Regions from separate parts of the Streptomyces sp. NPDC002232 genome, predicted to be linked through region 3. Evidence: predicted binding sites of a transcription regulator. Region 3 holds the regulator's gene; each other region holds the start of a gene.
What was found. The regulator HrcA, encoded in region 3, represses chaperone genes, less so after heat shock. The targets are predictions, from matches to a motif close to TTNGCACTCNGNNNNNCNGAGTGCNAA.
Positions count from the first base shown of each region.

Region 1: groL (chaperonin GroEL) is a predicted target of HrcA. The motif match lies at 8,248-8,274, and genes of this name have one in related genera.
Region 2: groES (co-chaperone GroES) is a predicted target of HrcA. The motif match lies at 6,326-6,352, and genes of this name have one in related genera.

Region 1 covers NZ_JBIARV010000001.1:1,307,443-1,317,345, forward strand. Annotated here, with positions in the region: gene murQ (N-acetylmuramic acid 6-phosphate etherase) at 1-638, shown strand, start outside; gene ACFYXU_RS05995 (PTS transporter subunit EIIC) at 684-2,153, shown strand; gene ACFYXU_RS06000 (alpha/beta hydrolase) at 2,225-3,724, opposite strand; gene ACFYXU_RS06005 (transporter substrate-binding domain-containing protein) at 3,949-4,680, shown strand; gene ACFYXU_RS06010 (class I SAM-dependent methyltransferase) at 4,906-5,661, shown strand; gene ACFYXU_RS06015 (SRPBCC domain-containing protein) at 5,671-6,141, opposite strand; gene groL (chaperonin GroEL) at 6,455-8,083, opposite strand; gene ACFYXU_RS06025 (cold-shock protein) at 8,392-8,595, opposite strand; gene ACFYXU_RS06030 (MoaD/ThiS family protein) at 8,994-9,272, opposite strand; gene thrC (threonine synthase) at 9,311-9,903, opposite strand, start outside.
Region 2 covers NZ_JBIARV010000001.1:953,815-963,717, reverse strand. Annotated here, with positions in the region: gene tsaD (tRNA (adenosine(37)-N6)-threonylcarbamoyltransferase complex transferase subunit TsaD) at 1-226, shown strand, start outside; gene ACFYXU_RS04325 (hypothetical protein) at 223-483, shown strand; gene ACFYXU_RS04320 (polysaccharide deacetylase family protein) at 530-1,372, shown strand; gene ACFYXU_RS04315 (YciI family protein) at 1,516-1,881, shown strand; gene ACFYXU_RS04310 (RNA polymerase sigma factor) at 1,949-3,154, shown strand; gene ACFYXU_RS04305 (hypothetical protein) at 3,209-3,874, shown strand; gene ACFYXU_RS04300 (SAM-dependent methyltransferase) at 3,813-5,003, opposite strand; gene ACFYXU_RS04295 (polysaccharide deacetylase family protein) at 5,134-6,036, shown strand; gene ACFYXU_RS04290 (hypothetical protein) at 6,033-6,305, shown strand; gene groES (co-chaperone GroES) at 6,452-6,760, shown strand; gene groL (chaperonin GroEL) at 6,880-8,505, shown strand; gene ACFYXU_RS04275 (ester cyclase) at 8,594-9,292, opposite strand; gene ACFYXU_RS04270 (hydroxyacid dehydrogenase) at 9,344-9,903, opposite strand, start outside.
Region 3 covers NZ_JBIARV010000002.1:822,502-832,404, forward strand. Annotated here, with positions in the region: gene ACFYXU_RS10530 (histidine triad nucleotide-binding protein) at 1-267, opposite strand, end outside; gene ACFYXU_RS10535 (tetratricopeptide repeat protein) at 348-1,442, opposite strand; gene ACFYXU_RS10540 (ATP-binding protein) at 1,439-2,788, opposite strand; gene ACFYXU_RS10545 (hypothetical protein) at 2,855-3,238, shown strand; gene ACFYXU_RS10550 (16S rRNA (uracil(1498)-N(3))-methyltransferase) at 3,278-4,021, opposite strand; gene ACFYXU_RS10555 (nitronate monooxygenase) at 4,018-5,100, opposite strand; gene dnaJ (molecular chaperone DnaJ) at 5,384-6,520, opposite strand; gene hrcA (heat-inducible transcriptional repressor HrcA) at 6,521-7,540, opposite strand; gene ACFYXU_RS10570 (MBL fold metallo-hydrolase) at 7,690-8,418, shown strand; gene ACFYXU_RS10575 (DUF3097 domain-containing protein) at 8,538-9,341, shown strand.

The DNA of each region.
Region 1 (9,903 bases), on a different contig from region 3:
CGACCTTCAACACCGACCCCGCGCAGGTCGTCGGCCTCATCGCGGGCGGCCCGTCCGCCATGGTCAAGGCCGTCGAGGGGGCCGAGGACTCCAAGGACCTCGCCGTCGCCGACCTCACCGCACTCGGGCTCACCACCGACGACACCGTCGTCGGCATCTCCGCCTCCGGCCGCACCCCGTACGCCGTGGGCGCCGTCGAGCACGCCCGCGCCCTCGGCGCCCTCACCATCGGCCTCTCCTGCAACGAGGACAGCGCGCTCGCCGCCGCCGCCGAGCACGGCATCGAGGTCGTCCCCGGGCCCGAGCTGCTCACCGGCTCCACCCGGCTCAAGGCCGGCACCGCCCAGAAGCTCGTCCTCAACATGATCTCGACCATCACGATGATCCGCCTCGGCAAGACCTACGGAAACCTGATGGTCGACGTCCGCGCCTCCAACGAGAAGCTCCAGGCCCGCTCGCGCCGCATCGTCGCGCTGGCCACCGGCGCGCCCGACGAACAGATCGAGACGGCGCTCGCCGCCGCCGACGGCGAGGTGAAGAACGCCATCCTCATGATCCTCGCCGACATCGACGCCCCGACCGCCGAGCAGCGGCTGACCGCCTCCGAGGGTCACCTGCGCACGGCCCTGCACCCGTAAAGCCCCCCGCGCAACGCCCCCCTCACAGCAAGGCACCACCGCACCATGAGCACAGACGACAAGAACCGCGCCATCGCCGCCGCGATCCTCCCCCTCGTCGGCGGCGCCGGGAACATCAGCTCCGTGGCCCACTGCATGACCCGCCTCCGGCTCGGTCTGCGGGACCGCTCGCTCGTCCGGGACGAGGACCTCAAGGCCCTGCCGTCCGTGATGGGGGTCGTCGAGGACGACACGTACCAGATCGTCCTCGGCCCCGGCACCGTCGCCCGCGTGACCCCCGAGTTCGAGGCCCTGGTGGCCGAGACGGCCCCGCAGCACTCCGCGGAGGACCTCGCGAGCCAGGGCGCGGCGATCAAGGCCGCGCAGAAGGCGAAGAACGCGACCCCGTTCAAGCTCTTCCTCCGCCGGATCGCGAACATCTTCGTCCCGCTGATCCCCGCGCTCATCGGCTGCGGCATCATCGCCGGCCTCAACGGCCTGCTGGTGAACCTGGGCTGGCTGCCGTCCGTCACCCCCGCGCTCGCCGCGATGGCGAGCGGCTTCATGGCCCTCATCGCGGTCTTCGTCGGCTACAACACCGCGAAGGAGTTCGGCGGCACCGCGATCCTCGGCGGCGCGGTCGCCGCGATCATCGTCTTCCCCGGCGTCGCCAAGATCGACGCCTTCGGCCAGACGCTCTCCCCCGGCCAGGGCGGTGTCCTCGGCGCACTCGGCGCGGCCGTCCTCGCCGTGTACGTGGAGAAGTGGTGCCGCCGCTGGGTCCCCGAGGCCCTGGACGTCCTGGTCACCCCGACGCTGACCGTCCTGATCTCCGGCCTGGTCACGATCTTCGGCCTGATGTTCGTGGCCGGGGAGATCTCCCGGGCCATCGGCGAGGCCGCCGACTGGCTCCTCGCGAACGCGGGCGCCGGAGCCGGCTTCCTCCTCGGCGGCCTCTTCCTGCCGCTCGTCATGCTGGGCCTGCACCAGGCGCTCATCCCGATCCACACCACCCTCATCGAGCAGCAGGGATACACGGTCCTGCTGCCGATCCTCGCGATGGCGGGCGCGGGCCAGGTCGGCGCGGCCATGGCGGTCTACCTGAAGCTCCCCCGCAACGGCTCCCTCCGCCGCACCATCAAGTCCGCCCTCCCGGCCGGCTTCCTGGGCGTCGGCGAGCCCCTGATCTACGGCGTCTCGCTGCCCCTGGGCCGCCCGTTCGTCACGGCCTGCGTCGGCGGCGCGTTCGGCGGCGGCTTCGTCGGCCTCTTCAGCATGCTGGGCGACAAGGTCGGCTCGACGGCGATCGGGCCGTCCGGCTGGGCGCTCTTCCCGCTCCTCGACGGCAACAAGGGCCTGGGCGAGACGATCGCGATCTACGCGGGCGGTCTGCTCGTCGGCTACCTGGCCGGCTTCGCGGCGACGTACTTCTTCGGCTTCAGCAAGGAGCTCCTGGAGGAGTTCGACGTCGAGACGGACGAGGAAGGGGTACGGGCGGACGCCCCGGCCCCGGAACCGGAGCTGGTGAAGGCCTGAGGGCCGGTACGGAGAGGGGGCCCGCCCGGAGCGATCCGGGCGGGCCCCCTCTTCCGTACCCTCAGCCACCCTCAGCCACAGAGCACGTCCCGCGCCGGGCGCACGCCCTCCGTCAGGAAGCGGGTCACCGCACGGTCGCCGCACGCGTTCCCGTTGCCCAGGTAGACCCCGTGGCCGCCCGCGTCCACGGAGACCAGGCGGGCCCGGTCGCCGAAGGCCGCGCGCATCCGCAGGCCGGCGGAGTGCGGGGTCGACGGGTCGCGGAGGTTCTGGATCATGAGCACGTTCGACGGGCCCCGGTCGGTGATCCGGGCCGGCTTCTCCACGGCGCCGCCCTTCCAGAAGGAGCAGGGCGTGATGTTCGCCGGCAGGCCCGCCGTCAGCGGGTACCGCGCCCGGTCCGCCGCGACGGCCCGCTCGTACGCCGGTACGGAGCGGGGCCAGTCGACGTCGTTGCAGATCACGCCGACGCTCACGGTGGCCGCCTCGTCGGGCATCGGACCGGCCAGCTCGGGCGGCAGCACCGGCACGCCCGCCGGGTCGAGGGCCTGGGAGATCAGCCGGGCGAGGCCCGGGAAGGCGGCGTCGGAGTAGAGGGCCTGCTGGAGCGCCTGCCGCAGGATTGTGCCCGTCAGCGGCGTCCCGGGGGTCGTCGACGGCCGGGGCGCGCGGTCGAGCCGGGCGGCCAGCTCCAGGAACAGCGGCCGGACGTCCTCGGCGCGGGCGGCGAGGCGCAGGCCCTCCGCCGCCCGGTCGGGGTGGGCGGCCCAGGCCGCGAAGTCCGGGAAGCGGTCCTCGACGCCGCGCGCCATGCCCGCGAGCCAGCCCCGGGCGACGCGCTTCGGGTCCGGGTCGGCGCTGCTGTCGAGGACCCAGCGGTCGGTGCGCTCCGGGAACTTCTGGGCGTACGCGGCGGCCACGTACGTCCCGTACGACACGCTCCACGCCGACAGCTTCCGCTCGCCGAGCGCCTGCCGCAGCCGGTCGAGGTCCCGGACCTGGTTCGCCGTGGTGAGGCCGCGGACCATCGCGCCCCCGTTCCGCGCGCAGTCCTCGGCCATCCGCCGCGAGCGGGCCACGTTCTCGCCGATGCCGCCGTCGGCGGCCGGCCAGGACCGCAGGGTGACCAGCCGCCGGTCGCCCTCGTCGAAGCCGCACCGGGCCTTCGCCGAGCCGCCGACCCCGCGCGGGTCGAAGGCGACCAGGTCGTAGGCGCCGTCCGTCTCCTTCGCGAGGGCGGCCCCCTTCTGCCCGAGCCGCTGCACGCCGGAGCTCCCCGGGCCGCCCGGGATCACCATGAGCGTCCCGCGGCGGGCCTCGGGCCGGGTGCTGGGCAGCCGGGCGACGGCGAGCCCGATCCGCTCGCCGTCCGGGGCGGCGTAGTCGAGGGGGACGGTGAGCGTGGCGCACTGCTGGCCCGGCAGCGGCTTCACGGCGGGGTCGCAGGCGGCCCAGCGCAGTCCGTCGGCAGCGGCGGCGGGGGCGGCCCCGCCGCCGGCGAGGGCGACACCGGCCACGGCGGCGGCGGAGAGGGTGAGCATCAGGGCCTTGCGTCCACGGTTCGTCGTCATGCGCACAGCCTCGCGGACCCGGCACCCGGGCCCCATCCGGCAGACAGGCGGGTCGGAGCTGGGGCCAACCCCCGGCCGGACGGGGGGTGTTCACCGCGTCCCCCGGAGGACGGCGACCGCCCCGGCCGACCGCCCGGGCGGAGCACCCCCGCCCGGTCCCGGCCGACCGCCCCGGGCCGAACACCCCACCCGCCCCCGTCCCTCCCCCTGCCTAGACTCCGACCATGACGACCACCACGACACCGCACCCCGCCGTCGCCGCCGACCTCGCCCCCACCGGCGTCCTCCGGGCCTCCGTCAACCTCGGGAACCCGGTGCTCGCGCAGGGCACCCCCGAGGCGCCGGGCGGGATCACCGTGGACCTGGCGCGGGAGTTCGGGGCGCGGCTCGGCCTCCCCGTCGAGCTGCTCTGCTTCGACGCGGCGCGGAAGTCCTTCGAGGCCATGGCGGAGGGCCGGGCCGACCTCTGCTTCCTCGCCGTGGACCCGGCGCGGGAGACGGAGGTCGCGTTCACCGCCCCGTACGTCGTGATCGAGGGCGTGTACGCCGTGCCGCGCGACTCGGCGCTCACCACCGTCGAGGAGGTGGACGCGCCGGGCGTACGGATCGGGGTCAAGAAGGGCTCCGCCTACGACCTGTTCCTGTCGCGGAGCCTCGCCCACGCGACCGTGGTGCGCGGCGAGGAGGGCGTCGACACCTTCCGGGCGGAGGACCTGGAGGCCGGCGCGGGGATCCGGCAGCCGCTCACCGCGTACGCCGCCGCGCACCCCGACGTCCGGCTGATCGAGGGCCGGTTCATGGAGATCCGGCAGGCCGTCGGGACGACGGTGGACCGCCGCCCGGAGACGGTCGCGTTCCTCCGCGCCACGGTGGAGGAACTGAAGGCGAACGGCTTCGTCGCGAACGCCCTGCGCCGCTCGGGCCAGGACCCGGAACTCCTGGCCCCGCAGGCCTGACGGCCTCCTCGCGGGTGCGGAAACCGGGCTCGGCGAACGCCGGGAAGGGGCCTTCCCGGTCCTGGGGGCACGCTCCGGGGCCGTCGCGCGCCCCTTCCGCCCCAGGGCGCCAGGCGCCCCGCCACGGCCCGCCCAGCGCCCGCACGGAACCTCCGCACACCATCTCTGACCTGGGCTTTTATCTCAACTGCCGGTAATCTTGAGGGACTCGGAGGGGAGATCCACTTGGACGCCACGCACCGCGACATCCGCACGATCGACGACGTACTCACCCTGCTCGACGGCCTGTTCCCGCCCGGCGCCGACCGGTGGACGGAGGGCGGGGCCGCGTGGTGGGACGGGTTCTACGCGGACCGGGACAAGCCCGTGCCGTTCTTCGTCGCGAAGCCCGACGAGAACCTCCTCTCGTACGTCGAGCGGGGACTGCTCCCGGCCGGCGGCAAGGTCCTCGACCTCGGCTGCGGGCCCGGCCGCAACGCCCTCCACCTCGCGTCGGCCGGCTTCCACGTGACCGGCGTCGACCTCTCGCCCACGGCCGTCGCCTGGGCGGAGGAACGGGCCGCCGCGACGGGCGCCGAGAACGTCCGCTTCCTGTGCGCGGACGCCTTCACGGCCCCTCTCGACGGGCCGTACGACCTGATCCACGACTCCGGCTGCTTCCACCACCTGCCGCCGCACCGCCGCGTCAGCTACCTCGCCCTGCTCGACCGGGCGCTCGCCCCCGGCGGCCACCTCGCGCTCACCGCGTTCGCGGCCGGCGAGGGCGGCATGGGCTCCGAGCTCCCCGACGCCGAGTTCTACCGGCGGGGCGGGCTGCAAGGCGGACTCGCCTACACCGACACCGCGCTCCGGGCGCTCTTCGCCGACCCGGCCGGGGCCGGCCTCACCGAGATCGAACTCCGCCGCATGCGCGCCCAGGACGCGGACTCCCCCGCCTTCGGCGAGTCCTTCCTCTGGACGGGCCTCTTCCGCCGCCCGTAGCCCCGGGGGCTACATCCCCGCCAGGTGCTCCGCCAGCCGGTCGTACTGCTCCCGCACCCCCGCCTCCATGCCCGCCGCCAGCGCCTGGTCCCTCGACTCGTTCGAGGGCCAGAGGGACGTGCTGGTCAGGGCCGTGCCGCCGTCGGGCGTCGCGTCGAAGGTCAGGGTCACGCGGACCGGCTCGGCGCCCGGCATCTGCTCGAAGAGCTCCGTGTAGTCCAGCCGCTCCACCGGGACGACCTCCACGTACGTCCCGGAGAAGACGATCTCCTGGCCGTCCGGTGCGCGCTGTCCCCAGCGCCAGGCCCCGCCCGCCCTCAGGTCCATGTCGACGACCGTGGTGGTCAGCGCCGCCACCCCGTACCAGGCCCGCACGTGCTCGGGCCGCGTCCAGGCCTCCCAGACGCGGGCCGGCGGGGCGCCGAAGGTGCGGGTGATGACCAGTTCCCGGTCGGCCGGCGTGGTGAGCAGGGTGACCATGGCTCCGTTCCCTTCGCGCGGGGGCGCGTTTCCAGGATCGCCCCGGTACCCCCATAAAGCGAATGAGCGGCGTGCGCCGGAGCGGCGTGAGCGCGCGTACGCCGAGACCTCCGCCCTGGCGCGTGCGCCGGACCGCGTGAGCACGGACGACGGACCCCGCCTGAGCACGGACGCGGGACCCCGTGAGCGCGTACGCCGGGACCCCCGCGTGCGCGCGCGGCAGGCCCGGCCCCCGCAACGCCCGAGGGCGGCACCCCCCGGTGGGGGTGCCGCCCTCGTTCGCGTTCAGCGATGAACCGCCGATCCCGGGGGATCAGAAGTCCATGTCACCGCCCGGCATGCCGCCGCCGGCCGGCGCAGCGGCCTTCTCCGGCTTGTCGGCGATGACGGCCTCGGTGGTGAGGAACAGCGCGGCGATCGACGCGGCGTTCTGGAGCGCGGAGCGCGTGACCTTCGCCGGGTCGATGATGCCCTCGGCGATGAGGTCGACGTACTCGTTGGTCGCGGCGTTCAGGCCGTGGCCGACGGGCAGGTTGCGGACCTTCTCCGCCACGACGCCGCCCTCGAGACCGGCGTTGACCGCGATCTGCTTCAGCGGGGCCTCGAGCGCCAGCTTGACGATGTTGGCACCGGTGGCCTCGTCGCCCGCCAGGTCAGCCTCGAGCTTCTCGAAGACCGAGGAGGCCTGGAGCAGGGCCACGCCGCCGCCGGCGACGATGCCCTCCTCGACGGCCGCCTTCGCGTTGCGAACGGCGTCCTCGATGCGGTGCTTGCGCTCCTTGAGCTCGACCTCGGTCGCGGCACCGGCCTTGATGACGGCCACGCCGCCGGCCAGCTTCGCGAGGCGCTCCTGGAGCTTCTCGCGGTCGTAGTCCGAGTCGGAGTTCTCGATCTCGGCGCGGATCTGGTTCACGCGACCGGCGACCTGCTCGCTGTCACCGGCACCGTCGACGATGGTGGTCTCGTCCTTGGTGATGACGACCTTGCGGGCGCGGCCGAGCAGGTCGAGGCCCGCGTTCTCGAGCTTGAGGCCGACCTCCTCGGAGATGACCGTGCCGCCCGTGAGGATGGCGATGTCGTTCAGCATCGCCTTGCGGCGGTCGCCGAAGCCCGGGGCCTTGACCGCGACGGACTTGAAGGTGCCGCGGATCTTGTTGACGACCAGGGTCGACAGGGCCTCGCCCTCGACGTCCTCGGCGATGATCAGCAGCGGCTTGCCCGACTGCATGACCTTCTCCAGGAGCGGAAGGAGGTCCTTCACGGAGGAGATCTTGGAGTTGACGATCAGGAGGTAGGGGTCGTCGAGCGACGCCTCCATGCGCTCCATGTCGGTGGCGAAGTACGCCGAGATGTAGCCCTTGTCGAAGCGCATGCCCTCGGTGAGCTCGAGCTCCAGACCGAAGGTCTGCGACTCCTCGACGGTGATGACGCCTTCCTTGCCGACCTTGTCCATCGCCTCGGCGATGAGCTCGCCGATCTGGGTGTCGGCGGCGGAGATGGAGGCCGTGGAAGCGATCTGCTCCTTGGTCTCGACATCCTTCGCCTGCTCCAGCAGGGCGCCGGAGACGGCCTCGACGGCCTTCTCGATGCCGCGCTTGAGGGCCATCGGGTTGGCGCCGGCGGCGACGTTGCGGAGGCCCTCGCGGACGAGCGCCTGGGCGAGAACGGTGGCGGTGGTCGTACCGTCGCCGGCGACGTCGTCCGTCTTCTTGGCGACTTCCTTGACCAGCTCGGCGCCGATCTTCTCGTACGGGTCCTCGAGCTCGATCTCCTTGGCGATGGAGACACCATCGTTGGTGATCGTGGGGGCGCCCCACTTCTTCTCGAGGACGACGTTGCGGCCCTTGGGGCCGAGGGTGACCTTGACGGCGTCAGCGAGCTGGTTCATGCCGCGCTCGAGACCGCGCCGGGCCTCCTCGTCGAACGCGATGATCTTGGCCATGTGAAGTGGTCCTCCCGGACATGGGGTGGATAACGCTCCAGGACCGCGCCGACGCCCGCGACGGACGGCCTGCGTGCCCGATGGTTCCTTGCCCCACCTGGCCGCGGGCCTCGTCTGCCCGATCCTCGTAAGCACTCTCACCTTCCGAGTGCTAACGCCAATGATTAGCACTCGACCCATGCGAGTGCAAGCGACTCTCGTGGATCGGGCACCTCTCCGCCGAGGTTCGGGAACGCACGAGGGGTCCGCATCCCCTCAGGGATGCGGACCCCTCGACGGCGTTGCGTCGGTGGCCGATCGCGCCGCGCTCAGACGGCGAGCTTGACCATGTCCGCCTGCGGACCCTTCTGGCCCTGCGAGATCTCGAACTCGACCCGCTGGCCCTCTTCGAGGCTGCGGTAGCCATCCATCTGGATCGCGCTGTAGTGGACGAAAACATCCGCACCACCGTCTACCGCGATGAAGCCGTAGCCCTTCTCCGCGTTGAACCACTTGACGGTGCCCTGAGCCATGCCTAACTCCCCTATTACTGGCCCTTGCGCGGGAACCGCACCTCGCGGACCCGGGTCAGACCCTGCGCCGGAACGCGTCGACCGCCGCTGAATGTATCTGCCCAACTGCCCTCTGCAACAGGTCATTCGACCGAGAATTCTGGGCGCCCTGGAAAGGGGAATTGGGGATAATCCCCGGAATTACGGGGCAAGTCGGGCCCGGCAAAGCGCGCAGAACGTACACAAGGCGCAGGTACTTTGGCTGCTTCTTGTCGTGCGGGGACGCATTCTCATATGCGACCGGCATGAGCAGCGGAGGGGACTTCCCCAACTCTACCGCGCTCAACCATGCAGAATTGCCCCTTCCGCTTATTGACGCGGAAGGGGCAATTCGAGAAAGACGGGACAGCCGGTGCGGCTCAGCAGCCGCCGGCGACGGCCGGGATGATCGAGACGCCCGCGCCGGCCGGGGTGGCCGTCTCCAGGCCCTGCTCGAAGCGCACGTCGTCGTCGTTGACGTAGACGTTCACGAAGCGGCGCAGCTTGCCCTGGTCGTCCAGGACGCGGGCGGCGATGCCCGTGTGGTTCTTCTCCAGGTCCGCGATGACCTCGGCGAGGGTCGCGCCCTCGGCCTGGACCTCGGACTGCCCGCCCGTGTAGGTGCGGAGGATGGTGGGGATGCGGACGTTCACGGCCATGTTCGGAAACCTTTCGGTGGGCCAGGGGGCGGACGGACTCAGACGGCCAGGCCGGCGTCGCGGAACGCGTCCAGGCTCGGGCGGATGGTGACGGTCGCCTGAGAGGTGTCGGCCACCGCGTCCAGGGTCTTGAGTCCGTCGCCCGTGTTGAGTACGACGGTGGTCAGGTCCGGGTCGAGGAGACCGGCCTCGACGAGCTTCTTGGTGACGCCGACGGTCACGCCGCCCGCGGTCTCCGCGAAGATGCCCTCGGTGCGGGCGAGGATCTTGATGGCCTCGACGACCTGCTCGTCGTTCACGTCCTCCACGGCGCCGCCGGTGCGGCGGGCGATGTCCAGGACGTACGGGCCGTCGGCCGGGTTGCCGATCGCCAGCGACTTGGCGATCGTGTTCGGCTTCTGCGGGCGGACGACGTCGTGCCCGGCCTTGAAGGCGGCGGAGACCGGGGAGCAGCCCTCGGCCTGGGCGCCGAAGATCTTGTACGGCTTGTCCTCGACGAGGCCCAGCTTGATGAGCTCCTGGAGACCCTTGTCGATCTTGGTCAGCTGGGAGCCGGAGGCGATCGGGATGACGAGCTGGTCGGGGATGACCCAGCCGAGCTGCTCGCAGATCTCGTACGCGAGCGTCTTGG
Region 2 (9,903 bases), on a different contig from region 3:
CGCCGGGATCCGTCTGCGGGTGCCCCGGCCGGGCCTGTGCACGGACAACGGGGCCATGGTCGCGGCGCTCGGCTCCGAGATGGTCTCCCGCAACCGGCCGGCCTCGGACCTGGAGCTGTCGGCGGACTCCTCGCTGCCGGTGACGGACCCGCACGTGCCGGGCCACTCCCACTCCCACGATCACGACCACGTGCACGAGGTCAGCAAGGAGAACCTGTACTCGTGAGGCTCACGCTCATGTGGGAGGCCAGGGCCACCGGGGGCAGGGGCGCCGAGCTCCTGGAGTGGGCGCGGGACCGGGCGCGGGTCCTGGCGCGTGAGCCGGTGCGCCGGGAGGTCTTCCGGGCCCCGCAGGACCGGGTCCTCGTCCTCACCTGGTGGGAGGCGGAGACCTTCGACGCCGAGCTGCCCGAGCTGCCGGAGCCGGACGCGGAGCTGATCACCCGTCCGGTCCACCGCTGGCGTTTCGAATCGGTCGAATAAGCGAGCTTCGAGCAACCTTTCGACCCTGTCGGGCATCCCACAGCGCGTGAAGAAGACGATCGCGCTGTGGGGGGCCCTGACCGCCGCCGCCCTCCTGGTGACGGGCTGCACCGTGGAGGAGCCCGCCGCCGCCCAGACCCCCGCCCCGGCGCGGACGACCGCGCCCCCGGACGGACACAAGGCGCCCGGGGATCCCGCGGCCGCCCGGGCCGCCGCGTACCGGAAGTGGGGCCTGAAGCCCTTCGCCGCCCCGCCCGCCCCGCCCTCGGCCAAGCCGGTGGTCCGCCCGGCCGGCGGGCCGGTGCCGGTCATCAGCGAGATACCCACCCGCGAGAAGATCGTCTTCCTCACGATCGACGACGGGGCCGAGAAGGACCCCGGCTTCGTCCGGATGATGAAGGACCTGAAGGTCCCGTTCACGATGTTCCTCACGGACGCCTCGATCCGCGCCGACTACCCGTACTTCGCGCCCCTGATCGCCCAGGGCCACGGCCTCGCCAACCACACCCTGACCCACCCGAACCTCCCCACCCTCGGCGCGGAGGCCCAGCGCCGGGAGATATGCGGCCAGCAGACGAGGCTGAAGGAGCGGTACGGCATCACCCCGCGGCTCTTCCGGCCGCCCTACGGCAACTGGAACGAGGCCACCCGCGCCGCCGCGGGGGAGTGCGGGGTCGACGCGATCGTGCTGTGGCGCGAGTCCATGCAGATCAAGAACATGCAGTACCAGCGCGGCGACCGGAAGCTGCGCCCCGGCGACATCATCCTGGCCCACTTCCGCGGCCCGTCCGAGCTCAAGGGCCGCACCATGACCGAGATGACGGCCACCCTGCTGCGCCGCGTCCAGGAGCAGGGCTTCACCGTGGCCCGCCTGGAGGACTACGTCTAGGCCCCGGTCCTCCGGTTCAGGAGGGGGTCGGGAGCGGGCCCGGGAAAATTCTTCGGGCGCGGTGTCGATGCGGGCCCGGCCCGTTCGACGTATGTGTGGACGGCGGGGAACGGCCCCGCCCACCGCACCACCGAGGAGTCGTCATGCCCCGCTTCCTGTCCCTCGTCCGCATCGAGGAGAACACCATCGACATGGAGAGCGCCGACCCCGGCTTCGAGCAGCGCATGGGCGCCCTCTTCGAGGAGATCACCAAGGCCGGCGCCATGGTGGACACGGCCGGCCTCAGGCCGACCGCCGAGGCCACCCGGATCACCTGGTCGGACGGGAGCCTGTCCTTCACCGACGGCCCGTTCACCGAGACCAAGGAGGTCGTCGGCGGCTACGCGATGCTCCAGTGCAAGGACATGGCCGAGGCCGTCGAGTGGGGCAAGCGGTTCCTGGCCGTCCACCCGACGCACTGGAAGGTCGGCCTGGAGGTCCGCGAGGTCGAGGAGATGCCGGAGAGCTGAGCCGCGTCGTGGTGTCATGTGACCTGTGACGGCCACGGTGGAGAGCACGCTGGAGACGGTCTTCCGGATGGAGTCGGCGCGGATCATCGCCACGGTGGCGCGGATCGTCAGGGACGTCGGCATCGCCGAGGAGATCGCCCAGGACGCGCTCGTCTCCGCCCTGGAGCAGTGGCCGCGGTCGGGCGTCCCGGAACGGCCGGGCGCCTGGCTGACGGCCGCCGCGAAGCACCGCGCCGTCGACCTCGTGCGGCGCCGCGAGACGTACGCGCGGAAGCTGGCCGAGGTCGGCCGGACGCTCGCGGAGGAGTCGTACGACCCCGAGCCGTCCGGGCCGGGGGACATCGACGACGACGTGCTCCGGCTCGTCTTCACGGCCTGCCACCCGGTGCTCTCCGCCGAGGCCCGCGCGGCGCTCACGCTCCGGCTCGTCGGCGGGCTGCGGACGGAGGAGATCGCCCGCGCCTTCCTCGTGCCGGAGGCGACGGTCGCCGCCCGGATCACCCGCGCCAAGCGGACCCTGGCACGGGCGGGCGTCGAGTTCGAGGTGCCCTACGGGGAGGACCGGGCCGCCCGGCTGGGCTCCGTCCTGGAGGTCGTCTACCTGATCTTCAACGAGGGGTACGCGGCGACCGCGGGCGACGACCTGCTGCGCCCCGGGCTCTGCGAGGACGCGCTGCGGCTCGCCCGGGGCCTGGCCGCCCTCATGCCGGGGGAGAGCGAGGTCCACGGCCTCGCCGCGCTCCTCGAACTCCAGGCCTCCCGGACGGCGGCCAGGACCGGCCCCGGCGGTGAACCGGTGCTCCTCGCCGACCAGAACCGGAGCCGCTGGAACCGGCTGCTCGTCCGGCGCGGGTTCGCCGCCCTGGGACGGGCCGGGGACGGGCGCTCCTACGGCCCGTACGCCCTCCAGGCCGCGATCGCCGCCTGCCACGCGCGGGCCGCCTCGTACGAGGCCACGGACTGGGCCACCATCGCCGCGCTGTACGGACGGCTCGGCACCCTCGCGCCGTCCCCGGTGGTCGAGCTGAACCGCGCGGTCGCCGTGTCGATGACCGAGGGCCCCGCGGCGGCGCTCCCGCTCGTCGACGCCCTCGCCGCCGAACCGGCCCTGGCCCGCTACCACCTGCTGCCGAGCGTCCGCGGCGACCTGCTCGCCCGGCTCGGCAGGACGGCGGAGGCGCGCGCGGAGTTCGAGCGGGCGGCCGCGCTCACGAGGAACGAGAGCGAGCGGGCCCTGCTCCTCGGCCGGGCCCGCAACGCGGTCGGCCCGTAGGGGAGTCGGGGGCGCCCGGTCCTCCCGGGACGGGGCCGCCTTAGGGTGCTGGACATGTCCCCACGCACCCCGCTGCCGCCCCCGCCCCCGCCCGTCGAGCTCCGCAGCTGGCCCGACCGGGAGGCCCTGCTCGCCGACCGGGCGACGGCGCTCGACGCGCTCGGCGGGCGGCTGATGGGCGGCGGGCGGCTCGCGCTCTTCCTGCTCTGGTTCCTGCTGATCGAACTGGGCTGGTCCCTGGTCGGCGTGTTCGTCACCGCGCTCGGCGCGCCGCTCGCCGACCCGATGACGGCGATGCTGGGGCTCTTCGCGGCGATCCCCGGCATCGGCGTCCTGGTCCCCGCCGTGTGGCTGACCGTCCGTAGCCTGCGCCGCGACCGGATCGTGCGGGAGCGCCTCGCCCTGTGGGCGGCCCTCGACCGGCACGGGCCGACGGACGCCCGGCTGCGCGCCCCCGTCCTCAGCGCCGTGTGGCTGCTGGTGTCCTTCGCGCTGTGCGCGGTCGGTCTCTGGCTGGGCTTCGCGGTCCCGGCGGGGGCCGGCCCCGACGACGGCTACGGCTTCGTCGCGTACGGCATGGGGGCCGCCCTGATCCTCTGGGTCACCGGTCTCACCGGCCTGGCGAAGGCCGTCGGCCACTTCCGCTTCGCGCTGCGGCTCAACGGCCCCCGTGTGCCGGCCGGCCGATCAGCATCGTCGGGGCGCCCGCGACCCGAGTGAGCAGCACGGTCGCGGCGTTGGGACCCTTCGGCTTCACCTTCCGCCGGATCTCCTCGGGTTCGACCGCGGAGCCCCGCTTCTTCACGGTGAGGGTGCCGACCTCGCGCTCCCGCAGCAGGGCCTTCAACTTCTTGAGGTTGAAGGGAAGTTCGTCGGTGATCTCGTACGCGGCCGCGTACGGGGTGGAGGCGAGGGCGTCCGCCGTGACGTACGCGATCGTCTCGTCGATCAGGCCGCCGTCCAGCTCCTCGGCGAACTCGGCGACGAGGTGCGCGCGGATGACGGCGCCGTCCGGCTCGTACAGGTAGCGGCCGACCGGGCGGACCGCCGGGTCGGGCAGGCCCCGGCCCAGGAGGCCCGCGCCGGAGGGCAGCAGGGTGGCCCGGCGGGCGCCCGGCTCCGTGCCGAACCAGAGCACGGCCTCCTTCACGTCGCCGCCGTCCGAGATCCACTCGGCCTCGGCCTCCTCGGGCACCGCCTCGTGCGGGATGCCGGGCGCGACCTTCAGCGCGGCGACGGGGGCCCGGCGGGCGGCCCCGATCGCCCAGGACAGCGGCGGTGAGTAGGCCTCGGGGTCGAAGATCCTGCCCCGGCCGCCGCGCCGCGCGGGGTCGACGAAGACCGCGTCGTAGGGGCTGGTGTCGATCTCGGTGACGTCCGCGCACCGCACCTCGACGAGGTCCGCCAGGCCGAGGGCGGCGGCGTTGGCGCGGACGGTCTCGGCGGTCAGCGGGTCCCGGTCGACGGCGAGGACGGAGATCCCGGCGCGGGCGAGCGCGATCGCGTCGCCGCCGATCCCGGAGCAGAGGTCCGCGACGCGGCCGATGCCCAGCGCCTTCAGCCGGGTCGCCCGGTGGGCGGCGACCCGGGCTCGGGTCGACTGCTCGACGCCGTGCGGCGTGAAGTACATCCGGTACGCGTCCTCGGCGCCGAACTTCGCCACCGCCCGCTGCCGCAGCCGCGCCTGGCCGAGGGCGGCGCTCACGAGCTCGGCGGGGTGGTCGCGGCGCAGCCGGGAGGCGACCGCCAGCTCCTGGGCGGGGTCGTAGTCGCGCAGGGCGGCGAGGAGCGCCTGCCCCTCGGGGGCGAGCAGGGCGGCGAAGGAGGCGAGGTCGTTCACCCGTCCCATTCTGGGCCCTGGGAGGCAGTGGGCCGGCCGGGGGACGGTGGACGCGGTACGGCGGTGTCGCGCCCCGGAACGGGCTCTCGCGCTGACAGGATGCGGCGCCATGCAGCTCGTACGACAAAAGGAACAGATGATGGCAAACGGCGCGCGTCGCTCCCGTCGGACCCTCGGTGCGGCGCTCGCCGTGGCCGCCCTCGCCTCCGCCGCCACGGCCTGCTCCGGCGGCGCCGAACCCCCGCGCGGCGCCCCCGCCCCCGCCGCGGGACAGCAGGCCCCCGCCGCCGGCGCCCTGAACGCGTACCTGGAGAAGGTCCGCGCCCAGCGTGCCGCCCGCGTGGTCGCCGCCAAGAAGTGGGGCCTCGCGAAACCCCCGCTCGAAGCGCCCGCCCCGCCCGTCACCAAGCCGAAGATCACCACCCGCAAGGGCTTCGAGACCGACGGGGAGGGGCTCCCGCCCGTCTTCACCACCGTGCCGACCAAGGAGAAGGTCGTCTTCCTGACGATCGACGACGGCTCCGACAAGGACCCCGAGCTGCTGCGGATGATGAAGGAGCTGCGGATCCCCTACAGCGCCTTCCTCAGCGACTACGTCGTCAACGACGACTACGGCTACTTCGCCGGGATGCAGAAGAACGGCGTCACCCTGAACAACCACACCCTCAACCACCGCTACCTGCCCGCGCTCTCGTACGGCACGCAGAAGCGCGAGATCTGCGGGATGCAGGACATCATCCAGAAGCAGTTCGGCAAGCGCCCCTCGCTCTTCCGCCCGCCCTACGGCAACTACAACGAGGACACCCTGCGCGCCGCCCGGTCCTGCGGCGTCAAGGCCGTCCCGCTCTGGGCCGCCGAGGCCTTCCCCGACCACATGGAGTGGCGCGAGTGGGACCAGGACCTGCACCCCGGCGACATCGTGCTCACGCACTTCCGGGGCAAGGAGGACTGGAAGGGCACCATGCCCGACATGATCCGCCGGGTGATGAACGTGATCACGTCCAAGGGGTACGCGGTCGCGAAGCTCGAGGACTACGTGTGAGAACCGGGCCGGGCCTCCGGGCCGCCGTCCCGGCCGTGGCGGCCGCCCTCCTCGCAGTCGCCGCCCTCACCGTCCTCACCGCCTGTGCCTCCTCCGTCGACCCGATCGAACGGCTCGGCCGGAAGGCCGCGGAGCGGGTGAGTCCCGGGCCCGCGTCGGCCGGACCCGTACGGGCGGCGGTGGACGCGAAGACCTGCGCGGGGGTGGGAGCACCCCGTACGGTCACGCCACAGAGCGAGGAATTGGCACTCCGCTTGACCGAGTGCTAATCGCGGTCATAGTCTCGGCTCTGGCACTCCCCACTGGAGAGTGCCAACACAGCGACGGGCAGGTCCGGCACCCGCGACGACGGATCCACCTGGTCGCCACCTCAGACAGTTAACCCCGTGAGATCTCCGAAGGGGGAGGTCGGATCGTGACGACCACCAGCTCCAAGGTTGCCATCAAGCCGCTCGAGGACCGCATTGTGGTCCAGCCGCTCGACGCCGAGCAGACCACCGCCTCTGGCCTGGTCATTCCGGACACCGCCAAGGAGAAGCCCCAGGAGGGCGTCGTCCTGGCCGTGGGCCCGGGCCGCTTCGAGAACGGCGAGCGTCTGCCGCTCGACGTCAAGACCGGCGACATCGTGCTGTACAGCAAGTACGGCGGCACCGAGGTGAAGTACAACGGCGAGGAGTACCTCGTCCTCTCGGCTCGCGACGTGCTCGCGATCGTCGAGAAGTAATTCACCGAAGTACCGAAGTACCTGAAGCAGATGCTTTGAGCTGCGCCCCGAGGCCCCTTTCCCAGGCGCCCCGGGGCGCGGTTCGTTCCACCCGATTCCGAGAGGGCTGAACCGCTCCCATGGCGAAGATCCTGAAGTTCGACGAGGACGCCCGTCGCGCCCTTGAGCGCGGCGTCAACAAGCTTGCCGACACGGTGAAGGTGACGATCGGCCCCAAGGGCCGCAACGTCGTCATCGACAAGAAGTTCGGCGCCCCCACCATCACCAACGACGGTGTCACGATCGCCCGCGAGGTCGAGATCGAGGACCCGTACGAGAACCTCGGCGCCCAGCTCGTGAAGGAGGTGGCGACCAAGACCAACGACATCGCGGGTGACGGCACCACCACCGCCACCGTGCTCGCCCAGGCCCTGGTCCGCGAGGGTCTGCGCAACGTCGCCGCCGGCGCCTCCCCGGCCGCCCTGAAGAAGGGCATCGACGCCGCCGTCAAGGCCGTCTCCGAGGAGCTGCTCGCCACCGCGCGCCCGATCGACGACAAGTCCGACATCGCCGCCGTCGCCGCGCTCTCCGCGCAGGACCAGCAGGTCGGCGAGCTCATCGCCGAGGCGATGGACAAGGTCGGCAAGGACGGTGTCATCACCGTCGAGGAGTCCAACACCTTCGGCCTGGAGCTCGACTTCACCGAGGGCATGGCCTTCGACAAGGGCTACCTGTCCCCGTACATGGTGACCGACCAGGAGCGTATGGAGGCCGTCCTCGACGACCCGTACATCCTGATCAACCAGGGCAAGATCTCCTCGATCCAGGACCTGCTGCCCATCCTGGAGAAGGTCATCCAGGCCGGCGCCGGCAAGCCGCTGCTGATCATCGCCGAGGACGTCGAGGGCGAGGCGCTCTCCACCCTCGTCGTCAACAAGATCCGTGGCACCTTCAACGCCGTGGCCGTCAAGGCCCCCGGCTTCGGTGACCGCCGCAAGGCCATGCTCGGCGACATCGCCACCCTCACCGGTGCGACCGTCATCGCCGAGGAGGTCGGCCTCAAGCTCGACCAGGCCGGTCTCGACGTGCTCGGCACCGCCCGCCGCGTCACCATCACCAAGGACGACACCACCATCGTCGACGGTGGCGGCGACTCGTCCGAGGTGCAGGGCCGCGTCAACCAGATCAAGGCCGAGATCGAGTCCACGGACTCCGACTGGGACCGCGAGAAGCTCCAGGAGCGCCTCGCGAAGCTCGCCGGCGGCGTGTGCGTCATCAAGGTCGGCGCCGCCACCGAGGTGGAGCTGAAGGAGAAGAAGCACCGTCTGGAGGACGCCATCTCCGCGACCCGCGCCGCGGTCGAGGAGGGCATCGTCTCCGGTGGTGGCTCCGCGCTCGTCCACGCCGTCAAGGTCCTCGAGGGCAACCTCGACAAGACCGGCGACGAGGCCACGGGTGTCGCGGTCGTCCGCCGCGCCGCCGTCGAGCCGCTGCGCTGGATCGCCGAGAACGCCGGCCTCGAGGGCTACGTCATCACCTCGAAGGTGGCGGAGCTCGACAAGGGCCAGGGCTTCAACGCCGCGACCGGCGAGTACGGCGACCTGGTCAAGGCCGGCGTCATCGACCCGGTGAAGGTGACGCGCTCCGCCCTGGAGAACGCCGCCTCGATCGCCTCCCTCCTCCTCACCACCGAGACCCTCGTGGTGGAGAAGAAGGAAGAGGAGCCGGCGGACCACGGCCACGGCGGCCACGGCCACTCGCACTGAGGCAGCTGACCGAACCACCGAGGCCCGGTACCCCCGTCGCGGGGGCACCGGGCCTCGGTGCGTTCCAGGGGATTCCCCCGGGGTGTCGTTAGCCCTCCACGGCCCCCAGCTGCCCCATGAGCCCGAGCATGTCGTACATCCACCAGCCCTCGACGGCCTTGCCGTCCTCCCGGAAGCGCTGGACCAGCATCCCGGTCATGCTCACCTCCATCCCCGTCGGCTGGAGCCCCATGAAGTCGCCGACATGGGTGCCGTTCCACGTCCAGCGGGTGCAGACCCGGTCGCCGTCGGCCATCTGGTCCTCGACGGTGAAGGAGAAGTCGAACGCGGCCCGCCACATCTCGGCCTCGCGCCGCACCGCGTCCATGCCGACCGAGTCGGCCGGGCTGGTCGGATCGTGGTCGTGGTACCCCTCGGCCAGTACCTCGTCGAGCGGCGCGAGTTCCCCGGGCGCGGCGATCAGCTCCAGGTACCGCCGGGACGCCGCCTTGTACATCTGCTCGTCCCGGACCACGTCCAGATCGGTGAAGGTCGGCATCTCGTCACAGAGCGCCACCATCTCCCGGAAGATCCGGTCGGTCTCGGGGAGCTGAGAGTTCCGCATGGCCACGGCGTACGAGGGGAACTCGACGATCTCCACCACGTGCGAGGCGTCGGAGCGGTCCTTGCCGACGATGCTGTGCGTCGCGGTCCTGCGCCCCTCGGTCTGCTCGACCCACCGGTCCATGAGCCGGTTCAGGTCCTCCATCCGGCTCGTCCTGCAGTCGATGATCTGCACGAATGTCATGACGCCTCCCGAACCAGGTAGGACCTCTCCAGTCTAGGCGGGATGGACCGGTCAGGCCGATCGTGTCAGGTCCGACGCCCGGACCTCCTCCGCGAAGGGCTCCCCCCGGCCGTAGCGCGCCACCTCGTCCAGGGCCTGGTCCGCCATGCGGTGGAGTTCGTTGCCCAGGGAGCCGGCGACGTGCGGGGTGAGCAGCACGTTCGGGAGGGTGTAGAGCGGGGAGTCCGGGGGTGGGAGTTCCGGGTCGGTCACGTCGAGGATCGCGTGGAGGCGGCCCGACACGAGGTGGGGGAGCAGCGCCGTCTCGTCGACGAGGGAGCCCCGGGCCGTGTTGATCACGGTCGCTCCGTCCGGCATGGCCGCCAGCTGGGCCGCGCCGATCATGCGGTACGTGGCGGGGAGTTGGGGCGCGTGCACCGAGACGACCGTGCTGCGGGCGCACAGTTCGTCGAGGCCCACGAGCTCCACGCCGGGCGGCGGGACGTCCACGTACGGGTCGTACAGCAGGATCTCGACGTCGAAGGGGCGCAGCAGGTCGACGACCCGGCGGCCGATGCGCGAGGCGCCGACGATGCCGATGGTGCGCCGGTAGTTGCCCCAGGTGGTGGACT
Region 3 (9,903 bases):
GATCCGGAAGCCGCTGCCGTCGATCTTCTCCTGCGCGGCGACCTCGCCGGCCTCGCGCAGTATGTCGGCGGCGACGCCCGGCTCGGCGGCGGCCAGCGAGGCGGCGTCGGGGTAGTGGGCGCGCGGGATCACGAGGACGTGCGTGGGCGCCTGCGGGCTGATGTCGCGGAAGGCGACGGTGGTCTCCGTCTCGCGCACGATCGTCGCCGGGACCTCCCCCTCCGCGATCTTGCAGAACAGGCAGTCGCTCTGCGGCTCTCCGGCCATGTCCCGGACCTCCTCGGTCTGATGCGGACCGCCGATGGCGATCACTGCTGGGGCCCGGTCATGCTATCCGCCCCGTTCCCCTACTCCTTCGGCATGCGGCGGCCGAGCGCCGTGCGGCTCACCCAGTACGTGATGATCACCGCCCAGAAGAGCGGGGTGCCCAGGGCGCTCACCAGACCCGAGTCGAAGGACCACAGGGCCAGCGCGACGAGCGAGTACAGGCCGAGGAGCCCGACGGCCCCGGCCATGAACAGCACCGGGCCGCAGTTGCGCGCCACGAGGAGCATCGGCCGGCGCAGTCTCGGCGGCACCCGGCGGGCCATCCACACCGCCCAGCCGCCCCAGGCGCCGAGGATCACGGCCGCGCCCACCAGGAGCGGGACGGCCGCGTCGGACCAGGTCGCCCGGTCGGGGACGGCCGCGAGGGAGACGGCGGAGGTCAGGAAGCCGACGAGGGCGACCCAGCGGGCCCCCGCGGCCGTGTTCCAGGCCATGGCCTCCAGGTTGTAGCGGGCCTTGCGGTCCTGGAGGTCGAGCGCGGCGGAGGCGACGAAGCCCTCCGCGGCCTGGGTCCAGGCCCCGCGCCGGAACCAGCGGCGGCGCAGCCGCAGCAGCGAGAGGTTGTTGTGGGCCTCGCTGCTCTGCGGGTTGAGGCGCAGGGTCGTCTCGTACGCCCGCTGGGCGGTGGCGTGGTCGCCGCGACGCTGGGCGGTGAGGCCGACGAGGAAGTGGGCGGAGTCCTCCTCGGGGGCGAGGCCGACGGCGGTCCGCGCCGCCTCGTAGGCCTCGACGGTCCGGGCGGGCGTACGGGCGTGCTCGGCGTGCTCGACCAGGGCGCTGCCGAGCGCGTAGTGGCTGCCCCAGTACTGCGGGGCGAGCGCGACGGCGTGCCGGGCGGTGGCCTCGGCCTCCTGGTGGCGCTGGGCGGCGAGGAGGACGTGGACGCGCATCAGCCAGCCCCCGAGCAGCTCGGGTTCGGCCCGCAGTGCCTGGTCGACGGCCTCCAGGGCGGCGGCCCGGTCCCCGGCCCGGTGGTGGCAGCGGGCGAGCAGCACGAGCGCCTCGGCGTCCTCGGGGTCGCCCGCCAGGTGCCGGGCGACGAGCTCTCCGGCCTGCGCGTACCGCCCGGTCTCGTAGAGCGCCTCGGCGCGGGCGAGCAGGGTGGAGGCCGTCACAGCTTGCGCTTCCGCTTCAGGTGGGCGAGGAGGTCGTCGTACAGACCGCCCTCGTTGGCGAACATGGCGACGTTCCGGGCGGCGGCGAACCAGGGCTCCGTGGACGGCTTGATCTGCCGGGCCGCGCCGAGCAGGTCCTTGGTGGTGATGAGGCGTACGGAGCCGGTGCGGGCGGAGTCGAGGAGCGCGGCCTCGGCGGCCGACTCGCAGACGTGGGCCAGGTCGGCGCCGGAGAAGTCCTCGGTGGCCTTGACGAGCTTGCCGAGGTCGACGGCCTCGATGGGGCGCTCCCGCAGGTGGTAGCGGAGGATCGACTCGCGGGCGGCGGCGTCCGGCGGCAGCACCAGCAGGGTCCGGTCGAGGCGGCCCGGGCGGCGCAGCGCGATGTCCACGTCCCAGGGCACGTTGGTCGCGGCGAGCACGAAGACGCCCTCGTTCCCGGCGCCGCTCGCGATGCCGTCGAGCTCGGTGAGGAGCTGGTTGACGACGTTACGCAGGCCGCTGTGGTGGGTGCGGGAGCGCTTGGCGCCGAGGGCGTCCAGCTCGTCGAGGAAGACGACGCAGGGCGCCTGGCGGCGGGCGGTCTCGAAGATGTCGTGGATGTTCTTCTCGGAGGCGCCGATCCACATGTCGAGGACGTCGGAGAGCGAGACGGTGAGGAAGTTGGCGCCGAGCTCGCCGGCGACGGCGCGGGCGATGAAGGTCTTGCCGCAGCCGGGCGGGCCGTAGAGCAGCAGGCCGCCGCGGAGCGACTTGCCGTACAGCCTGCGCAGTTCGGGGTTGCGCATGGGCGCGAGGAAGGCGGCCTCCAGGCGCTCCTTGACCTCCTCCATGCCGCCGACGTCGGCGAGGCGCACGGCCCCGGGGGCGTCGACGTCCCAGGCGTCCGCGTCCCCGGCGGTCCCCTCGGCTCCGTCGGCCTGCGGCTCGTCGAGGAACCGGGGCCCGACGAGGTCCTGGACCTGCTGCTCGGCGGCGTCCCAGTCGAAGGAGGGGGCGGGCGTCTCGGGAGCCGGGGGCGCGGCGTCGGCGGGTGTCTCCGGGGAGGCCGGTGACACGGGCGGCCGGGGCGCGGACGCCTCGGGGGCGGGTGCGGGCGCCTCGGGGGCGGGTGCCGGGGGCGTGGGCGGGGATGCCGGGGGCATCCCCATCGCCCGGACCATCAGCGCGCGGGCGTTCGCGTCGCCCGGCGCGTGCTGGAGCGCGACGGCCGCCTCCGCGACGGCCTCGTCGTTGCGGCCCTCCGTGAGGAGGAGCTCGGCGAAGTGGAGGCGCAGGGGCACGTCACCGGGGGCGGCGGCCACGGCGGCGCGCAGACTGCGGATGAGAGGGGACTCGTCGGCCATGGGGTCAGCCTAGAAAGGCCGCCCCGCCGCCCGTCCAGCGGGTGGCCGCCTCGTAGGCTGCGGTGCGTGAGACGGGCCCGCGCACCGCGCCGGCTGACGGTGGACGGCCAGGTCTGGCTGTGGAACGTCGGCCACACGCATCCCGGCTGCCGCACCTGTGTGACGCTGCGCCGGGCCGAAGCCCGCGGCGCCCTGCTCCGGCTGATGTTCGAGAGCGGCCCGGGCCGCGTCACGGCGGGCTTCCCGTACGGCGCGGGCGAGGTGGCCGCCGCCGGCGGGCACCTCAACCTGAACGAGCCGGGCGTGATCAGGCGGCTCCTCGACCTGGCGACGGCCCGGGGCGTCCTCCCGTACGAGCACGGCGTGCGGGAGGTGGACGCCTGGCCGCTCTTCGACGCCCTGACGGGCGGGACGCCGCTCGGCGGGCCCGATCGGCAGGAGCTCTCCTAAGCGTGTGACGACACGCCCTGGCTCCAGCGGCCCGTACGGCTAGTTCCAGCGGCCCGTGCGGCCCAGGACCAGCGCGGTCGCCGCCGTACCGGCCGTGGAGGTGCGCAGCACGCTGCGGCCGAGGCGGTACGGCTTCGCCCCCGCGGCCTCGAAGGCGGCGAGCTCGTCCGGGGAGACCCCGCCCTCCGGGCCGACGACGAGCACGACCGTGCCCCGGGCGGGCAGCTCGGCGGTGGCGAGGGCGCCGCTGGGGTGGTCGCGGTCCTCGTGCAGGACGGCCGCGAAGTCGGCGTCCGCGAGGAGTGCCGCGACCTGCTTCGTCGACATGAGCTCGGCGACCTCGGGGAAGCGGGTGCGGCGGGACTGCTTGCCGGCCTCGCGCGCGGTGGACCGCCACTTGGCGAGCGCCTTGAGGCCCCGGTCGCCCTTCCACTGGGTGATGCAGCGGGAGGCGGCCCAGGGCACGATCGCGTCCACGCCGGTCTCCGTCATGGTCTCGACGGCGAGTTCGCCCCGGTCGCCCTTGGGGAGGGCCTGGACGACGGTGATGCGCGGCTCCTCCTCGGGGTCCTCGTGGACCTCGTCGACCCGCACGGTGAGCTCGTCCCTGCCCTCGGCGGAGACCACGACGCACTCGGCCCAGCGGCCCCGCCCGTCGGCCAGCACCAGCGCCTCCCCGGCGCGCAGCCGCTTCACGGAGACGGCGTGCCGCCCCTCGGGCCCCTCCAGGAGGAAGCTCCCGGCACCGGGGACGGTGTCGACGACGAAGACGGGTGCGGTCATGAGTCGCTCCTGTGGGCGAGCCCGGAGAGGGCGGTGTCGAGTTCGGCCGCCAGCACCTCGACGAGCTGCCCGGCGGGCAGTTCACGGGCGAGGCGGTGGCCCTGGCCGGCCCACAGGGCCATGCCCTGGGCGTCGTTCGCGGCGGCGGCGGCCTTGCGGAGGGGGGTGGTGAGGTGGTGGACCTCGGGATAGGCGGCGGGGGCGTACGGCCCGTGCTCGCGCATGAAGCGGTTGACCAGGCCGCGCGCCGGGCGCCCGGAGAAGGCCCGGGTGAGGGCGGTCCGGGTGAAGAGCGGGTCCGTCAGCGCCCGCTTGTGCAGCGCGTGGGCGCCGGACTCGGGGCAGCAGAGGAAGGCGGTGCCGAGCTGGGCGGCGTCGGCACCGGCGGCGAGGACGGCGGCGATCTGCGCGCCGCGCATGATCCCGCCGGCGGCGACGATCGGCAGTGCGACGGCCTCGCGGACCTGGGTGACGAGGGTGAGGAGCCCGGTGCCGGGGGCGCCCTCGTCGGCCGGGTCGTCGCGGTACGTGCCCTGGTGACCGCCGGCCTCCACGCCCTGGACGCAGAGGGCGTCGGCCCCGGCCAGCTGCGCGGCGAGGGCCTCCTCGGCGGAGGTGACGGTGACGATCGTGTACGTACCGACGCGGTCGAAGGCGTGGAAGGTCTCGGGCGCGGGACAGCCGAAGGTGAAGGAGACGACGGGGACCGGGTCCTCCAGGAGGATGGCCAGCTTGCCGTCGTAGCCGTCGTCGCGGGAGTCGTCGGTCTCGCCGAGCGGGGTCTCGTACCAGGTGGCCTCGCCGGCGAGCTGGTGGCGGTAGACCTCGACGGCGGCGGGGTCGGCGGGCCGGCCGTCCTGCGGCATGAAGAGGTTGACCCCGAAGGGGCGTGCGGTGAGCCCGCGGACCCGCTTGATCTCCTGGTAGAGGCCCCCGGCCGTCTTGTACCCGCCGGCGAGGAAGCCGAGGGCGCCCGCCTCGCAGACGGCACCGACGAGCTCGGGACAGGAGGCGCCACCCGCCATGGGGGCCTGCACGATCGGGAACCGAGAGAGATCGTTCAGTGCGGTGGTGGACATATGGGCATCGTGTCATGAGCGGGCCGAGACACGGGAAAGGGGCGGCACCGAAGTGCCGCCCCTTCCTTCACGTACAAGCCCCTAGCGCCCGTTGAACGCGTCCTTCAACCGCGAGAACAACCCCTGCTGCCCCGGCTGACGGTGCTGACCCGGGGACGACCCCCGGACCCCCGGCCGAACGCCTAGCGCCCGTTGAACGCGTCCTTCAACCGCGAGAACAACCCCTGCTGCCCCGGCTGACGGTGCTGACCCGGGGACGACCCCCGGACCCCCGGCCGAACGCCTAGCGCCCGTTGAACGCGTCCTTCAACCGCGAGAACAGCCCCTGCTGCCCCGGCTGGAACTGGCCGGTCGGCCGCTCCTCGCCGCGCAGCTTGGCCAGCTCGCGCAGGAGGCGCTCCTGCTCCGCGTCCAGCTTGCCCGGGGTCGTCACCTCGACGTGCACGATCAGGTCGCCCCGGCCGTTGCCCCGCAGGTGCGTGACGCCGCGCCCGTGCAGCGGGATCGACTGGCCGGACTGGGTCCCCGGACGGATGTCGATCTCCTCGACGCCGTCGAGGGTCTGGAGCGGCACCTTCGTGCCGAGCGCGCCCGCCGTCATCGGGATGGTGACCGTGCAGTGCAGGTCGTCCCCGCGCCGCTGGAAGGTCTCGTGCGGCGTCTCGTGGATCTCGACGTACAGGTCGCCGGCGGGGCCGCCACCGGGGCCGACCTCGCCCTCGCCCGCGAGCTGGATCCGGGTGCCGTTGTCGACGCCGGCCGGGATCTTGACCGTGAGGGTGCGGCGGGACCGGACCCGGCCGTCGCCCGCGCACTCGGGGCACGGGGTCGGGACGACGGTGCCGAAGCCCTGGCACTGCGGGCAGGGCCGGGAGGTCATGACCTGGCCCAGGAAGGACCGGGTGACCTGGGAGACCTCACCGCGGCCGCGGCACATGTCACAGGTCTGGGCGGAGGTGCCGGGTGCGGCGCCCTCGCCCGAACAGGTGGTGCAGACGACCGCCGTGTCGACCTGGATGTCCTTGGTCGTGCCGAAGGCCGCCTCGTTGAGGTCGATCTCCAGACGGATCATGGCGTCCTGGCCGCGGCGGGTGCGCGAGCGCGGTCCGCGCTGCGAGGCCGTGCCGAAGAAGGCGTCCATGATGTCGGAGAAGTTGCCGAAGCCACCGGCTCCGAAGCCGCCCGCGCCGCCCCCGCCGGAGGCCGAGAGCGGGTCGCCGCCGAGGTCGTAGACCTGCTTCTTCTGCGGGTCCGAGAGGACCTCGTAGGCGGCGTTGATCTCCTTGAAGCGCTCCTGCGTCTTCGGATCGGGATTGACGTCCGGGTGCAGCTCGCGCGCGAGCCTCCGGAACGCCTTCTTGATCTCGTCCTGGGAAGCGTCGCGGCGCACGCCGAGCACGGCGTAGTAGTCCGTGGCCACTTACGACTCCGCCAGGATCTGTCCGACGTAACGTGCCACTGCGCGTACCGCTCCCATCGTTCCGGGGTAGTCCATGCGGGTCGGTCCGACCACGCCGAGTTTGGCGACTGCCTCGCCGCCCGAACCGTAGCCGACCGAGACGACGGACGTGGAGCTCAGCCCCTCGTGGGCGTTCTCATGCCCGATCCGTACGGTCATGCCCGATTCCTTCGCCTCGCCGAGCAGCTTGAGGAGCACGACCTGCTCCTCCAGAGCTTCCAGGACGGGCCTGATCATCAGGGGAAAGTCGTGTCCGAAGCGGGTGAGATTGGCGGTGCCGCCGATCATCAGCCGCTCCTCGTGCTCCTCGACGAGCGTTTCGAGGAGGGTCGCGAGCACGGTCGAGACCGTGGCGCGGTCCTCGGCCTCCTCGAAGGACTCGGGGAGGTCCTGCACCAGCTGCGGCACGTCGGCGAACCGGCGGCCGACGACCCGGCTGTTGAGCCGGGCCCGGAGGTCGGCGAGCGAGGTCTCGCCGAAGGGCGCGGCGCAGTCGACGACGCGCTGCTCGACCCGGCCGGTGTCGGTGATCAGGACGAGCATCAGACGGGCGGGGGCCAGCGCGAGCAGCTCCACGTGCCGGACGGTCGAACGGGTCAGCGAGGGGTACTGGACGACGGCGACCTGACGGGTCAGCTGCGCGAGCAGCCGCACCGTGCGCCCGACGACGTCGTCGAGGTCGACGGCCCCGTCGAGGAAGTTGTGGATGGCCCGCCGCTCGGGCGTCGACAGCGGCTTGACGCCGGCCAGCCGGTCGACGAAGAGCCGGTAGCCCTTGTCGGTGGGGATGCGCCCGGCGCTCGTGTGGGGCTGGGCGATGTACCCCTCCTCCTCCAGCACCGCCATGTCGTTGCGGACGGTGGCGGGCGAGACGCCGAGCTTGTGGCGCTCGGTGAGCGCCTTGGAGCCGACGGGCTCCTCCGTCCCGACGTAGTCCTGGACGATGGCGCGCAGGACCTCCAGCCTGCGTTCGCTGAGCATCGTGGCGCACCTCCAGCTGTCGTCGTCGTTCCGGTTGCTCCGCTTTTGGCACTCGCCCTGTCCGAGTGCCAGCGATCCCCCGGCCAGTGTACGGCGGCGGGCATCGCTCCTGGCAAGGAGGCGGCGCCCGCACCCGTTAGCGTCGCCCCATGGACATCGATTGGGAAGCGCACGGATGGGAGCGGCTCGCGGACGGGGTGGGCCGGCGCCGGCTGCCGGTCTGGGACGCCACGGTCGGGCTGGTCCTGGGCTCACGGGCGGTGCTGCTGTACGACACGGGGGCCTCGCTCGCCGAGGGCGCCGAGCTGCGGTCGCAGATCTCGGCGCTCACGGGCGGCCGGAAGGTGACGCACATCGCACTCAGTCACCCCCACTTCGACCACGTCCTCGGCGCGGCGGTCTTCGCGGGCGCGGAGGTCTTCGGCGCGGTCGGCTCGGACGACCTCCTGGGCGGGGCCCGGGCCCGGGAGGAGCTGCGCGCGGACGCCGTGGCGCAGGGCCTGGACGCGGAGGCGGCGGAGGCCTCGGCGGACGTCCTCGTGGCGCCGCGGCACGTCGTCTCGGGCGAGTGGACGCTCGACCTGGGCGACCGCCAGGTCCTCCTGGCGAACGTGGGCCCCGGCCACTCGGGCCACGACCTGGCGCTCTGCGTCCCGGGCGCGCGCGAGGTGGTCTTCTGCGGCGACCTGGTGGAGGAGTCGGGCGAGCCGCAGGCGGGCCCGGACGCGATCCCGTCCCGCTGGCCGGACGCGCTGGACCGGCTGCTGGCCCTGGGCGGCGAGGAGGCGGCGTACGTACCGGGGCACGGCGCGGTGGTGGACGCCACGTTCGTGCGGGCCCAGCGCGATGAACTGGCACGCCGCTTCGAGGTGTCGTAGCGTCGCCGAAATGCGCGGCCGCGGAACGGATCTGACTCCGCCTCGGCCGCGCCGCCCGGGGGACGGCCCCCCGGACCCCAGCAGAGTCCCCGCCCCGCGTCCTGGACAGGATCGAGCCCGTGCGCAGCTACAACCCGGATCTGACCCCGCCCTGGAAGAAGTCGGCCCCCGTTCCCGAGGTCCCGGCCGACCCCGATCTCGTGGTGGAGGAGGTCGGGACGGGTTTCTGCGGGGCGGTGATCCGCTGCGAGGCGGGCACGGTGACCCTGGAGGACCGCTTCGGCAAGCACCGGGTCTTCCCGCTGGAGCCGCGCGGCTTCCTCCTGGAGGGCAGGGTCGTGACGCTGGTGCGGCCCGTGTCGGCGCCCGCGCGCCCCAGCCGTACGGCCTCCGGCTCGGTGGCCGTGCCCGGCGCCCGCGCGCGCGTGGCGCGGGCGGGCCGGATCTACGTCGAGGGCCGCCACGACGCGGAGCTCGTCGAGCGGGTGTGGGGCGACGACCTGCGCATCGAGGGCGTGGTCGTGGAGTACCTGGAGGGCGTCGACGACCTGCCGGCGATCGTCGCGGAGTTCGGTCCGGGGCCGGACGCCCGGCTCGGCGTCCTGGTGGACCATCTGGTGCCGGGCTCGAAGGAGTCACGGATCGCCGCGCGGGTGACGTCCCCGGACGTCCTGGTGGTCGGCCATCCGTACATCGACGTCTGGGAGGCGGTGAAGCCGTCCTCCCTGGGCATCCCGGCCTGGCCGGCGGTCCCCCGGGGCCAGGACTGGAAGACGGGCGTCTGCCGGGCGCTCGGCTGGCCGTCGGACAACACGGGAGCGGTCTGGCAGGCGATCCTGAAGCGCGTGACGTCGTACAAGGACCTGGAGCCGGAGCTCCTGGGCCGCGTGGAAGAACTGATCGACTTCGTGACAGCGCCTTAGCGTCGCCCGCGCCGGGGTGGGGCTCCGGCTAAGGCGGAGCCCGCGCCCGCGTAGGGCCGCCGCCGGCGCCCCTACGACACCCGGTCCCGCCACGCGCGCGGTCCCGCGCCCTGACGGCACTTGGTCCCGTCCCGTGAGCGGTCCCTCGCCCTCACAGCGCCTGGTCCCACCACGTGCTCGGTCCCGCACCCTCACGGCACCTGGTCCCGCCACCTGCGCGGTCCCGCGCCTCGGTGGGGGCGGCACCCCTGAGACGCGCGCGTCGGCGGGGCGGCGCGCGCGTGGACCCACGCCTCGGCGGAACCGGTGCCCATCGCCCACGCCCCGTGTGCGCCTGCACGCGCCTTCACCCGCGCCCGTCGTGGGCCGTCGCCCACGCCCGTGTGGGCAATCGTCCCGCTGGGGCGGGACGGGTGGGCACACGGGACGGCGCGCTGAGCGGCGCCTCCGCGATCTGGGCCCGGCCCCGCACCCCTGGTGACGGGCACTTGTCGGTGCGGGTTCAGGCACAGGAGCCTCTGGCGCCGGCAAGGGCGCCGTTCCGTTGTGCCCACCCGTTCCG